3 regions of the Streptomyces sp. NPDC041129 genome follow, and region 3 is predicted to be linked to each of the others. Evidence: riboswitches for the same ligand, from Rfam matches in the RefSeq annotation. Region 3 holds a riboswitch; each other region holds the start of a gene.
The links. A riboswitch is a leader RNA that binds a small molecule or an ion and turns the genes downstream of it on or off. The one in region 3 is predicted to bind cobalamin.

Region 1 (7,179 bases), on a different contig from region 3:
TCGCGCAGCCACCGAAGCGCCCGCACGGTCCCGCGGGTGCCCGGGATCACCACCAGGTCCGCGTCCGCCAGTTCCTCCGGGCGGTCCACGAACCGCACCACGACGCCCGGTTCGGCGGCCAGCGCGTCCACGTCGGTGAAGTTGGACATCAGCGGGATCGCGCACACGGCGACCCGCAGCACGTCCTCCCCGACCGGGGGAGCCACCGTGGACTCCCGCACGGTGCCGCGCAGCGACACCCGCAGTCCGTCCTCCTCGTCGATGCCGAGCCCGTGCCGGAACGGCAGCACGCCGTACGTCCGCCGCCCGGTGAGGTTCCGGAGCATGCCGAGGCCGGGCTCCAGCAGGGAGACGTCCCCCCGGAACTTGTTCACCATGAACCCGGCGACCAGTTCCTGGTCCTCGGGCGACAGCAGGGCGAGGGTGCCGAAGAAGGAGGCGAAGACGCCGCCGCGGTCGATGTCGCCCACCACGAGCACGGGCAGCCGCGCGCCCCGCGCGATCCCCATGTTGACGATGTCCGTGCGCCGCAGATTGATCTCCGCGGGCGAACCGGCCCCCTCACAGATCACCGCGTCATACGTGCCCCGCAACTCGGCCAGGCAGTCCAGCACCGTGCCCAGCAGCCGCTGTTGGCGCCCGCCGTGGTAGCCGCGCGCGCTCATCTCGCCCACCGGCTTGCCCAGCAGCACCACCTGGCTGCTCTGTTCACCGCCCGGCTTGAGCAGCACGGGGTTCATCAGCGCGGTCGGCTCCACCCGGCAGGCCTGCGCCTGCATCGCCTGTGCCCGCCCGATCTCGGCACCCTCGCGCGTCACGAAGGAGTTGAGGGACATGTTCTGCGCCTTGAACGGCGCGACCTTCACGCCCTGGCGCACCAGCCAGCGGCAGATCCCGGCCGTCACGACGCTCTTGCCGGCGTCGGAGGTGGTGCCGGCGACGAGGAGACCACCGTTCACTTGCCACGTCCCTTCACGAGGAGGCGCGCACCGGCGGTGACACCGAGCGCGAGCAGGCCGACGCGGCGGGAGAGCCGTACGGCCCGGTCGATGTCGGTGACCCGGACGGCCCGCCCGGCGCCGCCGCCCAGTACGGGCCGGTGTTCCACCCGCCCGGCGTAGGAGAGCGTCCCGCCGAGCCGCACCCCGAGGGCGCCCGCGAACGACGCCTCGACGGGCCCGGCGTTGGGGCTCGGGTGCTTGGCCGCGTCCGCCCGCCAGACCCGCACGGCACCCCGCGGGTCGGGTCCGGCCAGCGCGGCGAGCACGGCGGTCAGCCGGGCCCCCGGCCACCCGGCGAGGTCGTCGAGCCGGGCCGAGGCCCAGCCGTACCGGCGCAGGCGCGGCGACTTGTGACCGACCATCGCGTCCAGGGTGTTGACGGCCCGGAACCCGAGCAGCCCCGGCACCCCGCCCACGGCACCCCACACCAGCGCGCCCACGACGGCGTCGGAGGTGTTCTCGGCTACGGACTCGACCACGGCCCGGGCGATCCCGTCGGCGTCCAGCGCCTGCGGGTCCCGGCCGCACAGATGGGGCAGCCGCGCGCGGGCCGCCGTCACGTCACCGGCCTCCAGGGCGCGCCCGATCGCCCGGGCCTCGCGGGCCAGCGAGGTGCCACCGACGACGGCCCAGGTGGCCGCGCCGGTCAGCGCGGCGGTGGCGACGGGGGAGCGGCGCACGGCCCGTTGGGCGACGAGCCCGGTGGCCACGGCGCCGCCGGCGCAGACGGCGGTGTGCAGCGCGCCCCAGCCTCGGTGGTCGTGCCACAGCACGCGTTCCACGGCAGCGGCCGCCCGCCCGAACGCGGCGACCGGATGCCCGCGGCGCGGATCGCCGAGGAGCAGGTCACCGAGAAGGCCGGCGGCGGCGCCGTACGCGTAAGCGCGATCGGCACCCATCGGCTCAGCCGACCGTGGGCGCGGAAGCGGAACTCTCGCGACAGGCCCTGGTACTGGTCCTCGTTCTGCGGCCGAGCATGGCGATATGTGTCCTCACTCAGGGTGTCCACGCCCTGGTTCGACGAAGCCGGCGGTGAGAGTTCCTGGCTCCCGGGGATCACTCCCCGGTGACAGTGGCGGGACCGCGCCGGATTCGCACCGGCTTCCTCTCCTGCCGCCGTACATGGCCCGGGCAGTCCACCACGCGCCCGGAAGGGCCGTCAACTTGCCTTTGACCTGCGGGGGGAGAGTGTGCTGAGCCCCACACCGGCGAGATCCGGACATGAAAAAGGCTCCCTGCCGGAACACACCGGCGGGGAGCCTCTTCGGAGGTGGCTCGGCTCAGGGCTTGGCCACGATCAGATAGATGCCGTAGGCCACGGCCGCCGCGCACGCCGCGAAGCACACGTACGCGCCGGTCACGGCGAGCGTCGCGGACCCGCCCTGCGCCGCCGCCCTCTCCCGCCGGGACAGGCCGTTGACGCCGAGGGTGAACAGGGCCACCAGGCCCAGCGCGAAGGCGAGGCTGACGCCGAAGACGGAGCCGAGGGCCGCCCAGTCGATCTTCATGTTGCTTTCCTCCGGTAACCGGGTCAGACGGTGGCGGCCGGCGGGACGGCCGGAGCGACCGGTGCCGTGACTTCGGCGACGGCCGGGGCCGGGCCGCTGGACTGCGCCGGGAAGCTGATGGACGGCCCCTCGGTGAGGGTGATGGTGCCGGTCGGCGGCGGGGTCACCGCGGCGATCGCGGTGGTCACCACACCGGCGGGCTCAACGGCCTCGTCGGTGCCGTTGACGTTGGTGTGGTCGACGACCTCGCGGCGGGAGAGCTTCCAGATGGCGGCGCTGGAGCCGACCAGGAAGACCGCGACGGCGGCGGTGCCCCAGTCGCCCAGGTCCGTGACGGACTCGGCGAGCGCGCCGACCAGGGCGGCCGCGGGCAGGGTGAGGACCCAGGCGACGGCCATGCGGGTCGCGGTGGACCAGCGGACCACGCCGCCCTTGCGGCCGAGACCCGCGCCCATCACCGAACCGGAGACGACGTGCGTGGTGGACAGCGAGAAGCCGAGGTGCGAGGAGGCCAGGATGGCGGTGGCGGCGCTGGTCTGGGCGGCGAAGCCCTGACGGGGCTCCAGCTCGGTCAGGCCCTTGCCCATGGTGCGGATGATGCGCCAGCCGCCGATGTAGGTGCCGAGCGCGATCGCCATGCCCGCGGAGAGGATCACCCAGGTGGGAGGGTTGGAGCCCGGGGCGATGGCACCGCCCGCGATCAGCGCCAGGGTGATGATGCCCATCGTCTTCTGGGCGTCGTTGGTGCCGTGGGCGAGGGAGACCAGTCCGGCGGAGGCGATCTGGCCGGCGCGGTAGCCCTTGCGGTTGGCCTCGCCCTCGGCGTTGCCGCCGATCCCGTAGGAGAAGCGGGTGGCGAGCATGGCGGCCAGGCCGGCCACGAGCGGGGCGGCGACCGCCGGCAGCAGCACCTTGGTGACCAGGACGTCGCCGTGGACGGCGCCGAGGCCCGCCGAGGCGACGGTGGCGCCGATCAGGCCGCCCATCAGGGCGTGGGAGGAGCTGGAGGGAAGTCCCACCAGCCAGGTCAGCAGGTTCCAGAGGATCGCGCCGACCAGGGCGGCGAAGATGACCTCGGGACGGATGCCGTTCTCATCGACGAGACCCTTGGAGATCGTGTTGGCGACCTCCACGGAGAGGAAAGCGCCCACAAGGTTGAGCGCGGCGGACATGGCCACCGCGACCTTGGGCTTCAGCGCGCCGGTCGAGATGGTGGTGGCCATCGCGTTGGCGGTGTCGTGGAAACCGTTCGTGAAATCGAACGCGAGTGCGGTTACCACCACAATCGCGAGGATCAGCGAGAAGCTTTCCATTTACCCAGGCAATCGTTCGAGCGTCATTGGCGGGTCGAACGTAGGCAACCTGGGTGAACGGAAGGTGAACTGGGTCGGGCGTGGGGGTGTCGGTAACGGGGTTCCGCGATTCCGCTCCGGGCGGGCGCCCGGGCGCCCCTTGGCTATCGGCCGCGCGCGAAGGCCCGCAGCCGGTCCGGCGGCCCGTGAAAGAGATTCTGGTCACCCGGCAGACCGCCCTCGGTGCCGTACTGCCAGAAGGTCCAGGACGACCAGCCGCCGGGCAGCGATCCGGGCTCTGACGTGCCGTGACGGGCGATCCACAGCGGGTGTTCGGAGGCGAAGGCGCGGGTGCCGCCGGTGCAGGAGTCCCACCACTGGGCGGTCGTGTAGATCACCGGGCGGCGGCCGGTGAGCCGGTCCAGTTCGTCGCTGAAGGAGCGGATCCAGTCGACCATCCGCCGGTGGCCGAGCCCGTAGCAGATGTGCCTGCCGTCGTACGGGTCGTACTCGATGTCGAGGGCCGGCGGCAGGGTCCAGCCGTCCGCCCGCCAGGTGCCGCCGTGCCGTACGAAATAGGCGGCCTGCGCGGCACCGGGGGACTGGTCCGGCCGGGCGAAGTGGTAGGCGCCGCGGATCAGGTGCGCCCGGCGCGCGCCGGCGTACTGCCGGGCGAAGTAGGGGTTGCGGTAGGTCGTGGACTCGGTCGCCTTGATGTAGGTGAACCGCGCGCCGTCCGACCGGGCGGCCGGCCAGTCGACGTGGCTCTGGTGCGAGGACACGTCGTGCCCCCGGGGCAGACCGGCCGACACCGCCGCCGACGGCCCGGCGGCGGAGGCGCACTGGGTGCCCGCCAGGGCGAGCGCCGCCGCCGCGGCCGCGACGGCGGCCGCGCGACGGCGGAGGCGGGAGGGTGAGCGGTCACGGGCCATGCGTCCCCCTGGTGCGACGGTGGGGCGTCGTGCGGCTGCCGGCATTGGTGATCATTAGACGTCTGGCCGTCACCCGATTAAGTGCGTTTATGGGTGTTTCACACCGGTGTCCACTCGTCCGGCGGCACGGGTCCCGGCCCGAAGTCCGCCGGCGGGCCGCCCCGCGCCGGGCGGGCTGGCAGGATCGCGGCATGGCTGAGCAGCGGCGGAACGCGGAAGAGCAGCAGGAGCGGATATGGGCGGAGCTGGTCGCGACGGCCCGCCGGACCGTGGCCGACGGGCTGGTCGCCGGCACCTCCGGCAACGTCTCCGCCCGCGTCGGGGACCTCGTGCTGGTCACCCCGTCCGGCGTGCCCTACGACCGGCTCGCCCCCGCCGACATCACCGGCGTCGACCTCGACGGCCGGCAGGTGCTCGGCACCCTCGTGCCGACGAGCGAGCTGCCCATGCACCTCGCCGTCTACCGCACCACCGACGCCCGCGCCGTCGTCCACACCCACGCCGTGCACGCCACGGCCGTCTCCACCCTCGTCACCGAGCTGCCCCCGATCCACTACATGACCGCCTCCCTGGGCGGCTCCGTGCGGGTCGCCCCCTACGCGGCCTACGGCACCGACGAACTGGCCGGGAACATGCTCGCGGCGCTGGGCGGCCGCTCCGGCTGCCTGCTGCGCAACCACGGCACGATCACCCACGGCGCCACCCTCGACCAGGCCTACGACCGCACCGCCCAGCTCGAATGGATGTGCCGGCTGTGGCTGACGGCGTCCTCCGTGCCAGGCCTCACGCCCGCTCTGCTGACGGAGGCACACATCGCCGAGGCCGGGGCACGCTTGAAGGGATACGGCCAACGGAGGTGACCCCTTGTCGTCGCACAGCCACCCGCTCCGTCCGCCCGCCGCCCGGCTGCCCTTCGGCCGCCGCCCCGGGCCGTCCGGCCCGCTCCTCCGGCTGGCCGGTTCCGGCGCCCCCCACGACACTGGAGCCGTGCGCACCGTCATAGCGACCGCCGCCACCCTCGGGGCCGTCCTGGCCGCCGGCGCGGCGTCCGTCGCCGCCGGCCGGCTGGCCAGCGACGCCGCGCTGAAGGCGCCCCCGGGCAGGCCGCTGCCCACCGAACCCCGGCTTACCGTGCACGGCACCGCGCCCGGCCGGATCGCCCTCACCCGGGACCTGGCCTCACTGCGCCCCGGCACCTACGGCCTGGCCGGCGACGGCTCCCACGCGGTCGTCGGGCCCGTGCTGGACTCGGCCGAGCACTCCGCCGACGCCGTCGTCCGGCGTCTGGAACGCGTCACCCACGGCACCTTCGCCCCCGGCGACGCCGTGTGGCTCACCCCGAACGCGTACGTCGGCAACCCGAGCGCCGCCCTCGGCCTCGACCACGCCGACATCGACATCCCCGGGGAACTCGGCGCGCTGCCCGCCTGGTTCGTGCCCGGCCACCGGGACACCTGGGTGATCGCGGTGCACGGCCTCGGCACCACCCGCGAGCACGCCCTGAACGTCATGGCGTACCTGCACCGCCGCCACGTCCCCGTCCTCGCGCTCGCCTACCGCGGCGACCTGGGCGCCCCGCGCTCCCCGGACGGCCTGAACCACCTCGGCGAGACGGAGTGGCGGGACGTGGACGCCGCGATCCGCTACGCCGTCCGCTACGGCGCCCGGCGGGTCGTGCTCCTGGGCTGGTCCACCGGCGCCACCATGGCCCTGCGCGCCGCCGAGCACTCCGCCGTGCGCGAGCGCGTCGCCGGGCTGGTCCTCGACTCCCCGGTGCTGAGCTGGCAGGCCACCCTGCGCGCCCTCGCCCGGGCCCGCCACACCCCCGACGCCCTGCTGCCGCTGGCGGTACGGGCCGCGCAGGGCCGGGCCCGACTGCACGCCGACCGCGGCGCCGAGACCGCCGACCCGGACCGGCTCGCCGTGCCCACGCTGATCATCCACGGCCCCGACGACGTGGTGGCCCCCTGGGAGTACTCCCGCCGCCTCGCCGCCCGCCGCCCCGACCTCGTCGCCCTGCACACCGTGCCGCGGGCCCCGCACGCGGCCATGTGGAACGCCGGCCCGGAGGAGTACGAGGAGCGGCTGCGGCGGTTCCTGACCCCGCTGATGTGACCGGCCCCCGGCACCCTCCGGTACGCACCGGAGCACTCTCGGCCGCCGTTCCGTCAACGGCCGTACCACTGGCCTGATCCAGCCTCCCGGCCCGCCCCAGGACCGGGTGCCTTGGCCAGCCCCGTAGCCGCCCGTGACATTCCGTTTGGGTTTTCGGACCGTCAACCGGAAGACTGCACCCGTGACGTCCCGTATCCCGCGCGACTCCAGGCTTCGACTCGTCCGACCGCGACCCCTGGCCGCCGCCCCCAGAGCTGTGAACCAGCGGCGCCCGCGCCGCCCCGCACCCCGGCCGCCGGAGGGCACCCCCGCCCAGGCCGAACTGGCCAGA
Region 2 (7,179 bases), on a different contig from region 3:
CCGCTACGCCGTCTACCTCCTGGAGTCCGCCCTCGACGAGCTGAACCGCGGTGGACTGCACGACCCGGACGCCCTGCTGCTCCTCTACGCCGGCGTCATCGGCCCGTACATGGACATGGGCGCGCACGCCCGCGCCGCCCAGGCCGCCGAGTTCGCCCTCGCACTCGCCCCGCAGGTCGCCGACCCGGCGCTGATCGCCCGGATGCACCGCACGGTCGCCCGCACGCTGCTCGCCGAGGGCCGTCTCGCCGAGGCCGACGCCTCCCTGGCCAAGGCCGCCGAGCTGAACCGGCAGCTCCAGCTCCGCACCGAACTCGCCAACTGCCACTGGATGCGCGGCTACGTCTGCGCCCAGAACGGCGAACTGGACCGCGCCGAGGCCGAGCTGCGGCAGGCCCTCGCCATGTTCTCCGAGACCAGGGCGGCCCTCTACCGCAGCCAGGCCGCCGTCGAGCTGGCCGACGTCCTGCACCGGCTCGGCAGGTCCGCCGAGGCGGCCGAGCTGCTGAACGGGGTCCTCGGGGACTTCTCCTCCGAGCGCGGCGCCGTCCACGCGGCCGCCGCGCACCGCCTCCTCGGCATCATCGCCGAGGACGCTCGCGACACCGAGGCGGCCGAGGAGCACTACGTCCGCGCCCTCAGCCTGCTGGAACGCGCCGGGGCGGCCGGCGACCTCGCCGACCTGTGCCGCCTGCTGGGCGACCTGCTGCGCCGCACCGGCCGGGTGGAAGCGGCCCTCGACGCCTACCGCACCGGCCTGGGCCACCGCACCGCCCCGGGCACCACCACCCTCGGCCCGGCCCCGGTCCCGCCTCCGCTGTGACAGCTTCCGGGACGGGGCTCGGTGCGGTGCCGGTCGCGCCGTGTTCTCGGCCGCCGGCCGGGCCCGGTGCCCGGTTGCGGTCGGCTTCGGGCCGGGTGAGCTGCCCCGAGCCTCCCGGGCACCGGTCTCTCAGACCTCGGCCCGGCCCTGCTTGCGGATGTCCGCCAGACGCAGTGCGCCGATCTGGACGGCCGCCTGGGTCGCCTCGTTCGGCACGTCGCCCAGGCCGCCGTTGGTGAGCGCGAAGGAGTCCTCCCCGACGCGTACGGCGGCCACGTCCATGGTGAGGACGACGTCCTGGCCGTCGGGCGTCGTGGTGTAGAGGGTGAGCCGCAGGCCCTGGCGCGCGTCGCCGACCTGCGGCAGCGGAGCCTCCTGCACCTGGACGTCCTCCACCAGGCCGTTCTCCGTGGTGGCGGTGAACCGGGCGCAGCGCGCCGGCATGGTCCGCAGCCAGGCCAGGGCGGCGTCCACGTCAGCCGGGCGCCGCGCGCCGATCTGGTAGCGGAGCTGGGCGTCGGTGTCGGCGTCGTCCAGGCCGACGGCGACCCGGCCGGGGGCGCCGAGGAGTTCGTCTGCGTAGAGGGCGTCGAGCAGGCGCTGGCACTCCGCCGTCCGCGAGCTCGCCTTCAGCAGGCCGTCGCGCCAGGTGGCCGCCCCGCGCGTCGCCGACCAGGGGGCGCCGAGGTCGTTCTGGGTCAGGAGCGCCGCCCGGGCCTGATCGTCGGTGAGCAGGGTGCCGTCGCCACGGTCGGACGCCTTCGGTGTGGGCGAGGCCGAGTCGACGGTGGGCAGCGGCTGCTCGGCGGTCGGCGGGTGCTCCAGGCCGAGGGCGGCGCAGCCGGTGAGGGTGAGGAGGCCGGCCGCGAGAGCGGCGAGCGGGAGGGCACGGGGGCGTATCGCGGCGGTCATCGGGGGGCCTCCTGTGCGGGCCGGTGGTGGTGCCACCTCTCACGCCACCACCGCCACCACCGGCTCACCAGCGCTCCGGGCCGTCCGGGTGAGGATGCGGGGCCGGCGGCGTCGGGCGCGCCGGGCGAGCCGTCCGGCCGGGCGAGGGGCCGGGCCCGATCCGGTGCTCCTGGCGAGGTCCGGCTCCTCCGCTGTCCCGGGTGTCCGCCTCGGCACCGGCTCGGTTCGGAGCAGGGGTGAATGCCCCCGCGGCTCTCACGTCGCCCTTGAGGTGCCCCTTCCCGGCCTTCCGCGCGAGGGGCCGGGCCCGATCCGGTGCCCGGTCGCAGCTCCCGCGGCTCTCGGCGCTTGTCCGGGGTCTCCGCCTCCGGGGTGCGGGGCGGTCGTCGTGCGGCCGGGGAGAGCGGGCGGCCGTAGGCTGAGGTGGCCTTCGTGGCGAGTCCTCGGGTCGGGTGGTGGAAGGAGACCGTCGTGGCCGGGCAGTCCGGTATTCCTGTGATCATCGACTGTGACACCGGCGTCGACGACGCCCTGGCCCTGCTGTTCGCCGTACGCCACCCGGGGCTGGATCTGCGGGCCGTCACCTGCGTGGCCGGGAACACGGACGTGGACGGGGTGGTCCGCAACACCCTGACCGTGCTGGAGCGGGCCGGTGCCCCCGACATCCCGGTGGCGCGGGGCGCCGAACGTCCGCTGATCGAGCCCGCCCGCTCGGCCCGGCATGTGCACGGCTCGGACGGCATGGGCGACCTGGGCCTGCCCGCGCCCACCCGCACCCCGGCCGACGTGGACGCCGTGACCCTGCTGCGCCGGGAGATCCTGGCCTCCCCCCGCCCGGTCACCCTCGTGCCCACGGCCCCGCTCACCAACATCGCCCTGCTGTTGCGCACCCACCCCGAAGTGACCCGCAACATCGAGCGGATCGTGTTCATGGGCGGCGCGGTCGCCACCGGAAACGCCACGCCGGTCGCCGAGTTCAACGTCTGGCACGACCCCGAGGCGGCGGCCGTACTGCTCACCGCGGGGGTGCCGATCACGATGTACGGGCTGGACGTCTTCATGCAGGTCGTCGTGCCAGGCACCGATGTGCACCGGCTGCGCGGCAGCGCCGATCCGGGCACCCGGCTGGCCGGGGAACTCCTCGCCCACCGGCCCACCGCTCAGGGCGGCGCGCCGGAGGCCGAGGAGGCGGGCGGACTCGGTGACGCGGGCGCGGTGTGCGCCGTCGCCGATCCGGCGGGCATCGCCACCCGGCGCCTGCCGGTCGAGGTCTCGCTGGCTCCCGGTCCGGCCCGCGGCCAGACCCTCGTCGACCGCCGCCCCCGCCCCGGCGAGTCCGAGATCCACGAGGGAGTCCGCGAACAGGCCCTGGTGGACGTGGCGTTGCAGGTGGACGTGGACCGGTTCGTGAAGCTGTACCTGGAGACCGTCGAGGGGCCCCGGGTTCCGGCGGGGTGAGTCACCGGGGACGCGGGGCCCAGGGTGTCAGTCGGACGTGGCCGTGACCCGTGCCGTCCAGCGCTCCTCCACCCGCGCCAGCCGCCAGTAGGCCAGCGCGGCCGCCCACACCACCACGAACAGCCCGACGATGACGTAGCCGACGCTGTCCAGGTCCAGTCCGGCGATCCAGCCGGTCACGGCGTCGCCCAGGGCGAACTTCTCGTGCAGGACGCCGACCAGCTCGATGGTGCCGATGAAGAAGGCGACGGCGATGGACAGTCCGGTGATGGTGAGGTTGTAGAACACCTTGCGCACCGGGTTGGAGAACGCCCACTGGTAGGCGAAGTTCATGAACGTGCCGTCGAGGGTGTCGAACAGGCTCATCCCGGCGGCGAAGAGCAGCGGCAGGCACAGCACCGCGTACCAGGGCAGTCCGGCCGCCGCGCCCGACCCGGCCATCACCATCAGCGTGACCTCGGTGGCCGTGTCGAAGCCGAGCCCGAACAGGAAGCCCAGCGGGAACATCTGTCCCGGCCGGGAGACCGACCTGGTCAGCCGCCCCAGTACGCGGTTCATGAACCCCCGCGAGTCCAGGTGCTGTTCCAGCTCCCGCTCGTCGTACGTGCCGGACCTCATCGCCCGGAACACCCTCAGGATGCCCGCCAGCGCGACCAGGTTGAGCGCGGCGATGAGGTAGAGGAAGGTGCCGGAGATCGTCGTGCCCATGAAGCCGAGCACCTGGTGGGTGCGTGAGTGCTCGTCCATGACCCGGCCGGCGAGCCGGGTCCCGCCCGCGATCAGCAGGGCCAGCAGCACCACCACGCTGGAGTGCCCCAGCGCGAACCAGAAGCCCACCGACACCGGCCGTCTGCCGTCGGCCATCAGCTTGCGGGTGGTGTTGTCGATCGCGGCGATGTGGTCGGCGTCGAAGGCGTGCCGCATGCCCAGGGTGTAGGCGGTGACGCCGAGGCCGACGCCGAAGACGTCCTGGCCGACCTTGTAGTGCCCCGGGGCGACGAGCAGGAACAGCACCCCGAAGGCGACGACGTGCAGGGCGGCGATCACCGCCAGCAGCCCCGCCGTCCTGATCGTGTCCTCGCGTCGCCATCGGAAAGCGGCGGCATCGGCCATCGGATTCACGCTCCAGCACCTCGTGGATCATCTCGTGAGCTGCCGTGGCCGGTCTCCTGGCTTACGGGGTGGTGCGTTCGCCGTCCCTGCCTTCCCAGCCGGGTGAACGGCCAGTGGCCCGGCGGACGCCGGACGGGACGGGAACTCCCCGATCACAGTGGCGAGGGCCGCGTCGGCATGGACCCCTGAGGGGGCGTCACCGACTTCCCGAGCACCACGGCCCGCCCACCGTAGGCAGGTGAACGCTCGTCCGCATAGCCGCGCACCGGTGCAGGTACTCAAGATCACACGCGGCACGGCCCCCGCCGTCTGGCAGGCCTCGCGGCTGCCGCGAGCGGCGGGGGTCGTGATGTGCGGGAGGTGAGGGGCGGCCGGTCAGCCCTGCGCGCCCCGCTTGCGGCGCGCGAGGAGCACGAACGCGGCGCCGCCGGCGACCAGCACGGCGGCCCCGCCCGCGATCAGCCCCGAGTTGCCGCCGCCACCGGTCTCCGCGAGGTCGCCGCCGTCGTCACCGCCACCGTCCGGCGTGGGTGCCGAGCCGGCCCGCGACTCGGAGGCGGACGGGGCAGGCGCGGACTCCGAGGAGGCCGGGGACGGTGCCTCGGACGACTCCGAGGCGCTCGGCGCGGGCGGGGCCGACTCCTCCGCGGGGGCGCTCGGCGACGGGGACTGCGGCTCCTCCGGGGTGCTGGTGCAGTCCTTCGTGCCGCCGTTCCAGGCCGCGATCAGCTTGTCCTTGATGACCGGGTGGTCCGGGCCCTTGGGCAGGTCCCCGTGCTCGAAGCCGTCACCGGCGTCGGTCCTGCCGTCGAACCTGACCGCGCCCCGGTAGAGGTCGATCTGGGCGAAGCAGCCCGCGTCCGGTACCGCGATGTCGAGGGAGTCGGTCTCGCCCGGCTTGACGGCCACCGTGTCGAAGTCGACGAAGACCTGCTCGCCCGAGGTGGCGAAGCTGGCGCCGTGGGCGAGGTAGGAGGCGAGCGAGGCGGTGCAGCCGGCGGCGTCCTCGGCGGCGCGGACCTTGACGTGGACCTTGCCGTCCTCGGTCGGCCTGAGGTTCTGGTCGTCCACCTTGACCGAGTCGAAGAAGTTCACGCCGTCCAGCGAGAACCGGCAGCGGTCGGTGCCGGTCTCGGTGCCCGCGCCGGTGCCGGGCGCGTAGTGGCCACCGGACTTCCAGCCGTCACCGCCGTGCGTGCCGTGGGCCCAGGCGCCGGAGGCGGCGGCGACCGAGGCGGCGCAGAGGGCGAGTGACGCGGCGCCCGTCCCCAGCAGGCGGCGCGCGGTGACACGTCTGGCTATGGACATGGATATCCCATCGCAGAAGCTCGAGTGAGCGAAGAAGTCAGGAGAGACACCCGGCGCACTGGTCACATGCGCCACAGTGTGAGGCCATGGTGATCGGCCCTGTTGAAACCTGTCAACCTGCGTGAATACAAGGGTCGTTCATGGGGTCGTCACAACTCCATCACACGGGGAATGATCCGCTCCCCATCGCCCCAAGGTTCCCTTTCCGGGCAATGTGGACAGTCTCTGTACTGTCGTCCTTCCCGAAGGGAGCCCGTATGGCAGACCTCTCGTCCCGGAACCCCGACTGGTGGCGCCAGGCCGTCATCTACCAGGTGTATCCGCGCAGCTTCGCCGACGCCGACGGCGACGGGCTCGGCGACCTCAGGGGAGTCACCCAGCGCCTCAACCACCTCGCCACGCTCGGCGTCGACGCCCTGTGGCTGAGCCCCTTCTACCCCTCGGAACTGGCCGACGGCGGCTACGACGTCGCCGACCCCCGGGACGTCGACCCCCGCCTCGGCACCCTGGACGACTTCGACGCGATGGTGGCCGAGGCCCACCGGCTCGGTCTGAAGGTCGTCGTCGACATCGTCCCCAACCACACCTCGCACCAGCACCCCTGGTTCCAGGAGGCGCTGCGGGCCGGCCCCGGCTCCGCCGCCCGGGACCGCTACGTCTTCCGCACCGGCCGCGGCGCGCACGGTGAACTGCCGCCCACGGACTGGCAGTCGGTGTTCGGCGGCAGCGCCTGGCGGCGGGCCGCGGACGGCGAGTGGTACCTGCACCTCTTCGCGCCCGAACAGCCCGACCTGAACTGGGAGAACGAGGAGGTCCGCGCCGACTTCCGCACCACCCTGCGCTTCTGGTCCGACCGGGGCGTCGACGGCTTCCGCGTCGACGTGGCGCACGGCCTCGCCAAGGACCTCGCCGAACCGCTGCGGGACATCGGCGGCATCGGCGCCACCGGCGAGGAGGCCCTGCTGCGCGTCGCGCCCGGCAGCCACCCCTACTGGGACCGCGACGAGGTCCACGAGATCTACCGCGACTGGCGCAAGATCTTCGACGCATACACCCCGCCCCGCACCGCGGTCGCCGAGGCCTGGGTCCCGGACGCCCGCCGCGCCCTGTACGCCCGCCCGGACGAACTCGGCCAGGCCTTCAACTTCGAGTATCTGCAGGCCTCCTGGAACGCGGACGAGTTGCGGGAGGTCATCACCGGTTCGCTCGCCACGGCCCGCACCGTCGGCGCCTCGGCCACCTGGGTGCTCTCCAACCACGACGTCGTACGGCACGCCTCCCGGCTGCTGCTGCCGCCCGGCACCGACGAGAACGCCTGGCTGCTGTCCGGCGGCCGGGCCCCCGCCGTCGACCCGGAGGCCGGTCTGCGCCGGGCCCGGGCCGCGACCCTGCTGATGCTGGCGCTGCCCGGCTCCGCGTACGTCTACCAGGGCGAGGAACTGGGCCTGCCCGAGGTCGCCGACCTGCCCACCCAGGTGCTGCAGGACCCGATCTGGGAGCAGACCGGCCATGTCCGCAAGGGTCGCGACGGCTGCCGGGTGCCGCTCCCGTGGACGCCGGACGGA
Region 3 (7,179 bases):
GCCTCGGAGGTCTCGTCCACCCGCGGGAGGTGGGGCTTGGTGGCGTAGACGACGAAGCTCTTGCCGATGACCGGGTTCAGCGCCTGCTCGGCGATCCGGGTGGCGAGCGGCTTCTTCATGATGTCCCAGACCAGCAGCTTGTGGTACGCCCGCACCGGCAGCGCCTTGTCGTTGTCCACGCCGAACGCGCACTTCAGCCACCAGTACGGCGAGTGCAGGGCGTGTGCGTGGTGGCTGCCGTACGGCCGCAGGCCCGCCTCGCGGACCTTGCCCAGCAGCTCGTCGGCCTTGTAGATGCGGATGTGGCCGCCCTCGACCTCGTGGTAGGCGTCGGACAGCGTCCAGCAGACCTTCTCGGGACCGTAGCGGGGCACGGTGATGGCGATGCGGCCGCCGGGCCGGAGCACGCGCACCATCTCGGCGAGGACGCCCTTGTCGTCGGGGATGTGCTCCATCACCTCGGAGATGATGACGACGTCGAAGGACTCGTCGGGGAAGGGCAGCGCGAGGGCGTCGCCCTCCATGGCGGTGGCGGTGGCGCCGGCCGGTGCCTCGCCGGCCTCCTTCATGGCCGCGAACCATTTGGCGACCTCGCGGATCTCCTCGCCGTTCTGGTCGAGGGCCACGACCTGCGCGCCGCGCCGGTAGCACTCGAAGGCGTGCCGGCCGGCCCCGCAGCCGAGGTCCAGGACACGGTCGCCGGGGGCGAGCGGGAACCGGGAGAAGTCGACGGTCAGCACGTGGCCCTGCTTTCACGGTCGGAGGTTGCGCGGTCGGAGACGAGTGGTTCTCGGAGAACGGCGGCGGGCGCGGCGCCGGACCGGTCCCGGGCGTCCGGGCGGCCGCCGTGACCGGCGATGGCCTCCCGGTAGCGGGCCACCGTTCCCTCGGCGGCCCGGGCCCAGGTGAAGCGGCTCAGTACCCGCTCGCGGCCGGCGCGGCCGAGGCGCTCGCGCAGCCCGGGGTCGCCCAGCAGCCGGACGAGCCCGACGGCGAGGGCCCCCGCGTCACCGGGCGGCACGGCGAGGCAGGTCTCGCCGTCGCGTCCGGCGACCTCGGGGATGGCGCCGCCGGTGGTGGCGACCAGGGGGGTGCCGGTGGCCATGGCCTCGGCGGCGGGCAGCGAGAAGCCCTCGTAGAGCGAGGGCACGCAGGCGACCTCGGCCGAGCGGATCAGGTCGACCAGTTCGGCGTCGGAGATGCCCTTGACGAACTCGACTGAGTCTTCGAGGCCGTAGCGCTCGATCGCCTGGGCGACGGGTCCCTCCGTGGGGCGCTTGCCGACGACGACGAGGTGGGCGGCCGGGTGTTCGGTGCGCACCTTGGCGAGGGCCTCCACCAGGAAGACCAGGCCCTTGAGGGGGACGTCGGCGCTGGAGGTGGTGACGATCCGGCCGGGCACCTCGGCGACGGCGGGATTCGGCGCGAAGAGGTCGGTGTCGGCGCCGATGTGGACCACGTGGACGCGGTCGTCGCGGACGCCGAGATGGTCCACGATCTCCTGGCGGGAGCTGCCGGAGACGGTGAGCACCGAGGGCAGGCGGCGGGCGACGCGCTTCTGCATCCGGGTGAAGGCGTACCAGCGGCGCACGGACAGACGGCGCTGCCGGCTCTCGGCCGCGTCCAGCTCCAACTGCCGGTCGACGGTGATGGGGTGGTGGATCGTGGTGACCAGGGGGGCGCCGATGTCGCCGAGCAGGCCGTAGCCGAGCGTCTGGTTGTCGTGGACGACGTCGAACTCCCCGCGCCGGGCGCGCAGATGGCGGCGGGCGCGCAGGGAGAACGTGAGCGGCTCGGGGAAGCCGCCGGTCCACATGGTGGCGACCTCGAGGGCGTCGATCCAGTCCCGGTACTCGTCCCGCCCGGGGGTGCGGAACGGGTCGGGCTGGCGGTAGAGGTCGAGGCTGGGCAGCTCGGTGAGGCTCAGGCCGTCGTGTCCCTCGTCGAGCACGGGATAGGGCTGGGCTCCGATGACCTCGACGCGGTGGCCGAGGCGGGCCAGCTCGCGGGAGAGGTGCCGGACGTAGACGCCCTGGCCGCCGCAGAACGGGTTCCCCTTATAGGTGAGGAGCGCGATGCGCAGCGGTGGCCCGCCGTCGGCTGCGAGCTCCGGTCGGGGCCCCGCCTGACTGGCCTCAGCGGTCACTCCGGGCCCCCTTCTCGCTGCACTCTCCCGCGACACTATGACGGGACGCTAATCTAGAACAAGTTTCAGACTTGATCGTTCAAGAGGCTCTGAATCTACCGGCAGGTAGGGGCCCTGACAGCAGTGGAACAGGTGATTCACGCCACGGCGCGAACCCCCCGCATGCTGGATGATCACGTGCCCTACAGATGTCCTCACCGACTGTCACGGAGCGGGACCCATGCCTGCGGAATCCAAGCTGGAAGCCGGGAGTGTCCGGCCCCCCACGGCGCCGCTGACCGAGCGGCAGGAGGCCCGCCGCCGCCGGATCCTGCACGCGAGCGCGCAACTGGCGAGCCGGGGCGGTTTCGACGCCGTGCAGATGCGGGAGGTCGCCGAGTCCTCGCGGGTCGCCCTCGGCACCCTGTACCGGTACTTCCCGTCGAAGGTGCATCTGCTGGTCGCCACCATGCAGGACCAGCTGGAGCACATGCACGGCACCCTCCGCAAGAAGCCTCCGGCGGGCGACTCGGCAGGCGAGCGGGTCGCGGAGACCCTGATGCGGGCGTTCCGGGCCCTGCAGCGCGAGCCGCAGCTGGCGGACGCGATGGTCCGCGCCCTCACCTTCGCCGACCGCAGCGTCTCCCCCGAGGTCGACCAGGTCTCCCGGCAGACCACGGCGATCATCCTCGACGCGACGGGCCTGGACCACCCGACGCCGGAACAGCTCTCCGCGGTCCGCGTCATAGAGCACACCTGGCACTCGGCCCTGATCACCTGGCTCTCGGGCCGCGCCTCCATCGCCCAGGTGAAGGTCGACATCGAAACGGTGTGCCGGCTGATGGACCTGACGGATCCGGAGGCCGGCCCGAGGGGGCACTGAGGGCGACTACCCGGGGCGCTCCGGAACGGCGCCACCCCGCGTCAACCTGTCAAGTCGCGTTGACAGTTGCGGGAGCGGTGGGTGAGGATCAGGACACGGAGAGCAAGATCGACTCACCTCGGGTGCCGTCTATGGGGGAGCGGCATCCGGGGTGTTCCGGTGCGACGGGCACGCCTCCGCCGTCAACTCCCTCCCGAAATGGCCGTGACCCCGGTCACCGGGCCCGTGTGCTCACAGCCACTCATCAGCCCCGGCAGGGCTGCCGGTAAAGTGGCGACGTCGTCATCACACCCGTACGGGGGGAAGCCGGTGCAATTCCGGCGCTGACCCGCAGCCGTGAGCCGTTCGTCCATCGACGGTGAGCCGGACCGCCTCGTACGGGACGTTGACCGGCTCACGTGCGCGGCGGCCCGCCGCGCACGGCACCGTCGAGGTTTACGGGGCCGAGCCGCCCGGGGTGTTTCCCGTGCGCTGCCGGTTCCCCCGCAGGAGAGGCAGTCGCCGACCATGAACGTCCGCCGCAGTGCCGCGGCTCTCGCCGCCATAGGCGTGCTGGCCGCCGCCGCGCCCGCCACGGCCGCCGACACGTCCCCCTCCGCTTCGCCCAAGGTGGCGGTCCCGTCCGGACTGTTCGGCAAGTCCGACCCGACGTACGACGGCGTGTGGCGCCAGTCCCTCGCCCTGCTCGCCCAGCGCACCCTCGGCTACCGGCCCGCCGCCTCGGCCGTCGACTGGCTGGTGGGGCAGCAGTGCGCCCATGGCGGCTTCGCCGCGTTCCGGGCGGACACGGCCAAGCCCTGCGGGGGCAAGGGCGGCGCCCAGCCCGACACCAACAGCACGGCCGCCGCCGTCCAGGCCCTGCAGGCGCTCGGCGGACACGACACCGACATACGCAAGGCCCTGGTCTGGCTGAAGAACGCGCAGAACAAGGACGGCGGCTGGGGCTACACGCCGGGCAGCCCCAGCGACACCAACTCCACCTCGGTCGTCATCGGCGCCTTCGCCGGGGCCGGGGAGGACCCCGGCAAGCTCCGCGCCGACAAGGGCACTCCGTACGAGCTGCTGAGCTCGCGGGCGCTCGCCTGCGGCGAGGACGGCGGTGGCGCCCTCGCCTACCAGCCGGACAAGAAGGGGCGCCTGGTCGCCAACGCGGACGCCACGGCTGCCGGTGTGCTGGGCGCCCTCGGCAAGGGGTTCGTGAACGGGCCCGTCAAGGCCCGCGCCAAGGCCCCCGCCTGCTCCTCCTCCGGCAAGGCCACCGACACCCGGGTCGCGGACAACGCCGCCGCCCATCTCGCCCACGCCGTCGCCGGGACCGGCCACCTCAAGTCGGCACTGCCCGGCGCCGAGGACCAGCCCGACTACGGCAACACCGCGGACGCGGTCGTCGCGCTGGCGGCGGACGGCTGGAGCGCGCAGGCGAAGAAGCCGTACGCCTGGCTGGAGAAGAACGCGGCCGGCTGGGCCGGGCAGAGCGGCCCGGCCGCCTACGCCCAGCTCATCCTCGCCGCGCACGCGGTCGGCGCCGACGCACGGCACTTCGGCGGCACCGACCTGGTGCGGTCGCTCAACGCCACCGGCCCGGCGCCGCGCGCGGCAGCCCACACCGAGGAGTCCGGCAAGCGCGCCGAGGACGACTCGAACACCGGCGTCTGGTGGATCGTCGGCGTCGGCCTCGTCGCCGGCATCGGCATCGGCTTCCTGCTCAGCGGCCGCCGGAAGAAGCAGCAGCCGTGACCGCCGTCCGCCGTGCCGCCGCCCTGCTCCTCGCCGCGTTCGTCGTCCTGGCCGGCGCGGCGAAGGCGCGGGCCGCCGGGTACCGCTACTGGTCGTTCTGGGAGCGGTCCGGCGGGCACTGGTCGTACGCCACCGAGGGTCCCTCGACCGCCCGCCCCGACGACGGCGCCGTACAGGGCTTCCGTTTCGCGGTGAGCGAGGACTCGCGGGACGCGACCCGGCCGCGCGGCACGGCGGACTTCGCCACCATCTGCGCCGGCACGCCCGCGAAGGCGGGCACGAAGCGGGTGGCCCTCGTCATCGACTTCGGCACACCGGCGGACGCACCCTCCGGCGAGACTCCGCCGAAGCGCCGCACGGCCTGCGCCCGGGTCTCCCCCGACGCGACGACGGCCGAGGCGCTGGCCTCGGCCGCCAAGCCCCTGCGCTACGACACCAACGCCCTGCTCTGCGCGATCGCCGGATATCCGCACAAGGGGTGCGGGGAGCAGGTGTCGGCGGAGGAGAGGCCGGCGAAGGCCGCGAAGCCGGAGCAGCCGGACAGCGGTCCCTCGCTGGGGCTGCCGATCGGTGTGGGCGTGGTCGCGGTGCTGGCCGGGGCCGCGGCGTGGCGGTCCCGGCGGCGGCGCGGGAATGCGTAGCCGTCACAGCACTGCCACCGCGGCGACCGCGCAGGCGGGCGGCCGCACCGACGCGGCCGCGGAGGGCCGTACCACCGCGAGCGTGGAAAGCGGCACCACCGGGACCGCGGGCAGCCGTCTCGCCGGAGCGGGGAGGCCGGGCGCGGCCGCCGGCCACGAGCGCGGCCGGGCGGAAGCCGCCGCCTTCCGGCCCCGGCACGGCCGCGTGCCGCTGCACCCCGGAGCCTGGTGGCTGTGGTCCCTCGGCCTCGGCACCGCCGCCACCCGCACCACCAACCCCCTGCTCCTCGCCCTGCTGACAGCCGCGGCGGGCTATGTGGTGGCCACCCACCGCTCCTCCTCCCCCTGGTCCCGCTCCTACGCAGCCTTCGCCAAGCTCGCCGTCGCCGTGCTCCTCATCCGCCTCGTCTTCACCGTGGTCCTCGGCTCCCCGGTCCCCGGCACGCATGTGCTGCTCACCCTGCCCGAGATCCCGCTCCCGCACTGGGCCCAGGGCATCCGGCTCGGCGGCCGGGTGACCGCGGAGGCGCTGCTCTTCGCCGGCTACAACGGCATGAAGCTGGCCACGCTGCTCATCTGCGTCGGTGCCGCCAACGCCCTCGCCAGTCCGGCCCGGCTGCTGAAGTCCCTGCCCGGCGCGCTGTACGAGGTGGGTGTGGCCGTGGTCGTCGCGCTCACCTTCGCGCCCCACCTCATCGCCGACGTCCAGCGGCTGCGCGCCGCCCGCCGGCTGCGCGGCCGTCCGGACCGGGGTGTACGGGGCCTGCTCCAGGTCGGACTGCCGGTGCTGGAGGGCGCGTTGGAGCGTTCGGTCGCGCTGGCCGCAGCGATGGACGCCCGTGGCTACGGCCGTACCGCCGAGGTTCCGGCCCGTGTGCGCCGTACGACGACCGCGCTCACTCTGGGCGGGCTGCTCGGCGTGTGCGCGGGAACGTACGGGCTGCTGACCGCGGAGGGCGGCACGTACGGGGTACCGGTGCTGTGCGCGGGGGCCGCCGCCGCGCTGGCCGGCCTGCGCCTGGGCGGGCGCCGCTCCCCGCGCACCCGGTACCGGCCGGACCCGTGGGGGATGCGGGCGTGGCTGGTCGCGGGCTCGGGGGCCGCGGTCGCCGCGCTGCTCACGCTCGCCGCCGTACGGGATCCGGACGCGCTGCACCCCGGAGTGGTCCCGCTGGTGGCGCCCGCCCTCCCCCTGTGGCCGGCCGCGGCGGTACTGCTCGCGCTGCTGCCCGCCTTCGTCGTACCCGAGCCCGTCGAGGAGCCGTCGTGATCCGCTTCGAGGATGTCAGCGTCACGTACGAGGGCGTGGGCGAACCGACCGTCCGGGGCGTGGACTTCGAGGTGCCCGAGGGCGAACTCGTGCTGCTCGTCGGCCCGTCCGGGGTCGGCAAGTCGACCGTGCTGGGCGCGGTCAGCGGGCTGGTGCCGCACTTCACCGGCGGCACCCTGCACGGCCGGGTCACCGTGGCCGGCCGGGACACCCGCACCCACCAGCCGCGCGAACTCGCCGACGTGGTCGGCACGGTGGGCCAGGATCCGCTCGCGCACTTCGTGACGGACACGGTGGAGGAGGAACTCGCCTACGGCATGGAGTCGTTGGGCCTCGCTCCGGAGGTGATGCGCCGCCGGGTGGAGGAGACCCTGGACCTGCTGGGCCTCGCCGACCTGCGCGACCGCGCCATCGCCACGCTCTCGGGCGGGCAGCGGCAGCGGGTCGCGATCGGTTCGGTCCTCACCCCGCACCCCCGGGTCCTGGTCCTCGACGAGCCGACCTCCGCGCTCGACCCGGCCGC

Region 1: it holds a riboswitch for cobalamin, as region 3 does, so the genes downstream of both, ACZ6B1_RS23965 (cobalamin biosynthesis protein) here and ACZ6B1_RS04860 (prenyltransferase/squalene oxidase repeat-containing protein) in region 3, are expected to answer to the same signal.
Region 2: it holds a riboswitch for cobalamin, as region 3 does, so the genes downstream of both, nicT (Nickel transporter NicT) here and ACZ6B1_RS04860 (prenyltransferase/squalene oxidase repeat-containing protein) in region 3, are expected to answer to the same signal.

The regions. Positions count from the first base shown of each region.
Region 1 is NZ_JBVIYV010000007.1:361,776-368,954, forward strand. Features, by position in the region: gene ACZ6B1_RS23960 (cobyric acid synthase) at 1-959, opposite strand, end outside; gene ACZ6B1_RS23965 (cobalamin biosynthesis protein) at 956-1,900, opposite strand; cobalamin riboswitch at 2,018-2,158, opposite strand; gene ACZ6B1_RS23970 (hypothetical protein) at 2,282-2,509, opposite strand; gene ACZ6B1_RS23975 (inorganic phosphate transporter) at 2,533-3,822, opposite strand; gene ACZ6B1_RS23980 (lysozyme) at 3,966-4,733, opposite strand; gene ACZ6B1_RS23985 (class II aldolase/adducin family protein) at 4,925-5,593, shown strand; gene ACZ6B1_RS23990 (alpha/beta hydrolase) at 5,721-6,848, shown strand; gene ACZ6B1_RS23995 (hypothetical protein) at 7,030-7,179, shown strand, end outside.
Region 2 is NZ_JBVIYV010000005.1:204,711-211,889, forward strand. Features, by position in the region: gene ACZ6B1_RS18840 (helix-turn-helix domain-containing protein) at 1-823, shown strand, start outside; gene ACZ6B1_RS18845 (hypothetical protein) at 953-1,735, opposite strand; gene ACZ6B1_RS18850 (nucleoside hydrolase) at 2,207-3,193, shown strand; gene nicT (Nickel transporter NicT) at 3,221-4,306, opposite strand; cobalamin riboswitch at 4,336-4,540, opposite strand; gene ACZ6B1_RS18860 (LAETG motif-containing sortase-dependent surface protein) at 4,682-5,614, opposite strand; gene ACZ6B1_RS18865 (glycoside hydrolase family 13 protein) at 5,872-7,179, shown strand, end outside.
Region 3 is NZ_JBVIYV010000001.1:1,125,447-1,132,625, forward strand. Features, by position in the region: gene ACZ6B1_RS04845 (class I SAM-dependent methyltransferase) at 1-740, opposite strand, end outside; gene ACZ6B1_RS04850 (glycosyltransferase family 4 protein) at 734-2,146, opposite strand; gene ACZ6B1_RS04855 (TetR family transcriptional regulator) at 2,367-3,008, shown strand; cobalamin riboswitch at 3,248-3,398, shown strand; gene ACZ6B1_RS04860 (prenyltransferase/squalene oxidase repeat-containing protein) at 3,516-4,745, shown strand; gene ACZ6B1_RS04865 (SCO2322 family protein) at 4,742-5,386, shown strand; gene ACZ6B1_RS04870 (energy-coupling factor transporter transmembrane component T) at 5,379-6,656, shown strand; gene ACZ6B1_RS04875 (ABC transporter ATP-binding protein) at 6,653-7,179, shown strand, end outside.